One region of the Burkholderia sp. Ac-20344 genome, then DNA from elsewhere that is predicted to be linked to it. Evidence: predicted binding sites of a transcription regulator. Region 1 holds the regulator's gene; the other holds the start of a gene.
What was found. Region 1 encodes FliA, which starts transcription of late flagellar genes. Its sites were predicted from a motif close to CTAAAGTTTNNNNNNNNNNNGCCGNTA; they were not measured.
Positions count from the first base shown of each region.

Region 2: fliD (flagellar filament capping protein FliD) is a predicted target of FliA. The motif match lies at 1,020-1,046, and genes of this name have one in related genera.

Region 1 is NZ_JAAGPP010000289.1:1,087-3,489, forward strand. Features, by position in the region: partial or broken gene flhF (flagellar biosynthesis protein FlhF) at 1-231, shown strand, start outside; gene G3N64_RS38285 (MinD/ParA family protein) at 224-1,042, shown strand; gene G3N64_RS38290 (RNA polymerase sigma factor FliA) at 1,065-1,799, shown strand; S-adenosyl-L-homocysteine riboswitch at 1,887-2,002, shown strand; gene ahcY (adenosylhomocysteinase) at 2,035-2,403, shown strand, end outside.
Region 2 is NZ_JAAGPP010000025.1:48,914-51,316, reverse strand. Features, by position in the region: gene G3N64_RS11320 (DoxX family protein) at 1-144, opposite strand, end outside; gene fliD (flagellar filament capping protein FliD) at 1,170-2,403, shown strand, end outside.

The sequences.
Region 1 (2,403 bases):
GGCGTGCTCGACACCGTGATCCGCTACAAGCTGCCGATCCATTACGTGTCGACCGGCCAGAAGGTGCCGGAGAACCTGTACGTCGCGTCGACCAAATTCCTGCTGAAGAGCGCGTTCTGTGTACCGCGCGACGGCTCGCCCTTCGTGCCGCAAGACGAGGACATGCCGACGCTGCTTTCCGCACTGACCGCACGTTCCACCGCCGAGCTGCACGAGGTGCGATTTGGATAAACGAATCATCGACCAGGCCGAAGGGCTGCGGCGCCTGCTGGCCGGGCGCGCGTCGCGCATCGTCGCGGTGACGGGCGGGCCGGCGAGTGTCGGCTGCACGTCCACCGTCGTGAACCTGGCGGCGGCGCTCGCGTCGCTCGGCAAGGATGTGCTCGTCGTCGACGAGCGCGCCGACGTACATTCGGCCAGCGCGACGCTGGCGGGCGCCTGGCTGCGCGACGGCGAGCGCACGCGGGTCGCGGCCGGCTTCGGCCTGTGCGGCGCCGCGCGGCTTGCGCGCATCGGCTACACCGACGCGCAGTTGAGCGATTTCATCGACGGCCCGGCCGACATCGTCCTCGTCGACGCGCAGCTCGGCGCCGACGGTTCGTTCTCGGCGCTCGCACGCGAAGCGCACGACGTGCTGGTCGTCACGCGGGTCGCCGCACAGGCGATCACCGAGGCGTACGCGTGCATGAAGCGGCTGCATTTCGCGCACGCGTTCGCGCAGTTCCGCGTGCTGACCAATCACGTCGGCAGCCACGCGGACGCGAGGGTCGCGTTCGACAACCTCGCGGGCGTCGCGAGCCGCTACCTGACGGTGTCGATTGCCGACGCGGGGTGCGTGAGCGCCGATCCGCTCGTCGAGCATGCGCGCGAGCTGATGCGTGCCGCGGTCGACGCGTTCCCGTCGTCGGCCGCCGCGCGCGACTACCGGCAGATTGCCGCCGACCTGCTGTACTGGCCGATGCGCCCGCGTTCGGGTGCGGGCCGCGCCGTGCACGCGGGCGGCAAGCCGTCGTATGAGGCGGGCGCGGCACACGCCGCGTGATCGCCACCGGAAGGAGAGAGCCATGATGTACAACGCTCAAGGAAAGATGTCCCAGGCCGACGTGCTCGCGCAATATGCGCCGCTCGTGCGACGCCTCGGGCTGCAGCTCGTCGCGAAGATGCCGGCGAGCGTCGACCTCGACGACCTGATCCAGGCCGGCATGATCGGCCTGATGGACGCGGCCGGCCGCTACAAGGAAGACCAGGGCGCGCAGTTCGAGACCTACGCGACGCAGCGCATCCGCGGCGCGATGCTCGACGAGCTGCGCAGCAACGACTGGCTGCCGCGCAGCCTGCGCAAGACGTCGCGCGAGGTCGAGCACGCGGTGCACCAGGTCGAACAGAATCTCGGCCGCTCGGCGAGCGAGACCGAGATCGCGCAGCACCTGAACATGCCGCTCGACGAATACCAGGGGATGCTGCAGGACCTGCACGGCAGCCAGCTGATCTACTACGAGGATTTCGACCGCGCGGCCGACGACGAGCCGTTCCTCGACCGCTACCGCGTCGATCACGCCGATCCGCTGTCGGCGCTGCTCGACGAGCACCTGCGCGAAGCGCTCGTCGAGGCGATCGAGCGGCTGCCGGAGCGCGAGAAGCTGCTGATGTCGCTGTACTACGAACGGGGTCTGAATCTGCGCGAGATCGGCGCGGTGCTCGAAGTGAGCGAGTCGCGCGTGTGCCAGCTGCACAGCCAGGCCGTCGCACGGCTGCGCGCGCGGCTGCGCGAACAGGCGTGGGTCGGCGCGGAGTCCTGACCCTTTCGTGACGGCCGCGCGCGTCGACGCCGCGCGCGGGTGCCGCGGGTGCGCATTCTGCGCGCCAATTTGCTACAATCCCCTCCGTTTTCCGAGGAGCGTTGCGACGGACCACTCTGCGTCCGCCAGGCTCGGAAGGCTTCACCAAGCAGCCGTGCGGCAAAACCGCGCCGGCCCCGCTTCCTGAACGGCGCTCACGTCACCAATCTAGAAACTTTTTAGAAAGGAGGGCGTGATGAACGCCATTATCGATTCCAAAGCTACCCACGATTACGTCGTCGCCGACATGGCGCTGGCCGGCTGGGGCCGCAAGGAACTGAACATTGCCGAGACCGAAATGCCGGGCCTCGTGCAGATCCGCGACGAATACAAGGCGCAGCAGCCGCTGAAGGGCGCGCGCATCGCCGGTTCGCTGCACATGACGATCCAGACGGGCGTGCTGATCGAGACGCTGAAGGCGCTCGGCGCGGACGTCCGCTGGGCCTCGTGCAACATCTTCTCGACGCAGGACCACGCGGCTGCCGCGATCGTCGAAGCCGGCACGCCGGTGTTCGCATTCAAGGGCGAATCGCTCGACGAATACTGGGAATTCTCGCACCGCATC
Region 2 (2,403 bases), on a different contig from region 1:
GTTCCCCGTCGACGCCATGTACGCGACCGTGCCCGAAAAGCCGCTCAGCTTCTGCCAGCCGAACAGCACGAACAGGATCATCAACAGTACGCGAGCCGCCAGCAGCAGCTCGTCCTTCTTCGACTCCAGCGAAACGTAACGCATAGCAATCACCCTTGAATTGACGGTTTGATGCGTCCGGTGCCGAAATGCGCCGGATCGGCGCGCCAGGTCGGCAACGAACCACTCCTCGCACGATCGGACAGCAAGCCGGCTGGCCCGCCGCCGAAGAATCCGTCTGGTCGCACCGTTCCTGGTGCGCTCCGGATCGGTTCTGGCGAAGCACGGGTGCAGTCTACTGTCTCCCAGCGAATCATCAATCCGTCTAAATATGATTCGCTGTCTCTCCAAAGTGGACAATCGAAGCCAACGACCCCGGTAGACAATGGCAGGCGGGCAACGCACATCACCCTGCTCCGTGTTTCAAGAACACGAAAATAACCGCTTATTTCAGGCGACGTGATTCGATCGATATGTTCAACCTCAATTGACACGAATCAGTCACAACCGCGCGTCACGGATGTTATTCATCACCATGGTTGATACGCAAATCATATTGATCTACTTCATTCCAGCAACTCGACCGACATTGCAATCGACGGCTCGTCCTGTTTCATAAAAAGACACATGACCCGGAAATACGCATTGGCAAACAAAAACGTTTCACGGGCATACGGGTTGATGTCACCAACCGCGTATGTCGTCCATCTGACAAGGATTTCATCCCGCTTCAGGCCAGAAATAGCGTCTTCCGCACACCACCGATCGACTCAGTGTTTAGCGGAGAATGCGAAAAAACCTCCATCAAACATTCATGCCGCCAGCAGTTTTTAAATATCGGCAACAATTCTTTAATAAATACAATCAAAGCGGTATGTTTACGGCAAAAAATCGCCGACCTTTAGGTCACACCGCTCCACCCCACTCCCGTCTGCATTTTTCTCAACAATCATTACAAAAAATGACCAAGTAATACCGATTTAAATATACGATAGCGCACGTCCTTACGTTTTCCCGACACTCCCGTGAACCCCGGAATGCGTCGCGCCGGAGACGGCCTGCAGGCGAATCGCCGCAGCCCGTCTCGGCAGCCGCTCGTCACGGGATCGCTTTTCAACCGGAGACCACCCATGGCAACGAACACGCCCGTGACCAGCGGCGCGAACGCAAACAGCCTGTTGCAACAGGCGGCGCAATCGATCATCAACGGCTCGACCGGCAATCCGTCGATGGACATCGGTTCGCTCGTCAAGACGCTGGTCAATGCGAAGACGGCCGGCCGGGCCGCGGCGCTGGCCGCGTCGCAGGCAACCGGCACCACGCAGATCTCCGCATTCGGCGCGCTGTCGTCGGCGCTGGGTGCGCTCGAGGCGGGCCTCACGTCGCTGACGAATGGCGGGTTGCAGTCGACCTTCACCGCGGTCGCGAGCGGCAAGGGCCTGACCGCGACGGCGGGTGCGGGCGCGGTGGCCGGCACCTACACGATCGGCGTCACGCAGATCGCGACCGCGCAGGCGCTGGCTTCGTCGGGCTTCGACGGGAGCAAGGCGCTCGGCACCGGCACGCTGACACTGTCGCTCGGCAGCCAGTCGTTCAAGGTCGACGTCAACGGCACGAACAACACGCTGTCGGGCATCGCGGCCGCGATCAACTCCGCATCGAACAATCCGGGGATCAGCGCGACAGTCATCAACGGCACCGACGGCGCACACCTCGTGCTCGCGTCGTCGAAGACGGGCTCGGCAAACGCGATCAGCGTCGCGGTCGGCAACGTGGCCAACGACAACGGGCTGTCGAATCTCGGCGTCACGTCGACGGCCGACACGGCCGGCGGCGCGTCGAAGATCGATTCGGCGAACAGCGCGGCCGCGTGGCGGCAAAGCGCCGTCGCGCAGGACGCAAAGTTCACGCTCAACGGCATCGCGTCGACCAGCGCGAACAACGCGGTATCGGGTGTGCTGAGCGGCGTCACGCTGAACCTGTCGGCGGCCGCGGTCAGCGCGACCGATACGCAGACGCTGACGGTCAGCACCGATACGAAGTCGCAGGCGGCCACGATCACGAATTTCGTGAACCTGTACAACACCGTCGTCAAGACGACGGGCGCGCTGTCGAGCTACACGGCAGGGGCAAGCTCGCAGGGCGCGCTGATCGGCGATTCGACGCTGAACACGATCCGCAACTCGCTCGCGTCGATCGTCGCGCGCGGCGTCCCCAACGAGAACGGCAACGGGCACACGAACCTGTTGGCGATCGGCATCTCGCTCGAGAAGGACGGCACGCTGAAGGTCGACAGCGCGAAGCTCGACAGTGCGCTGACCAACAACCCGTCGGGGGTCGCGCGCCTGTTCAACTCGACCAACG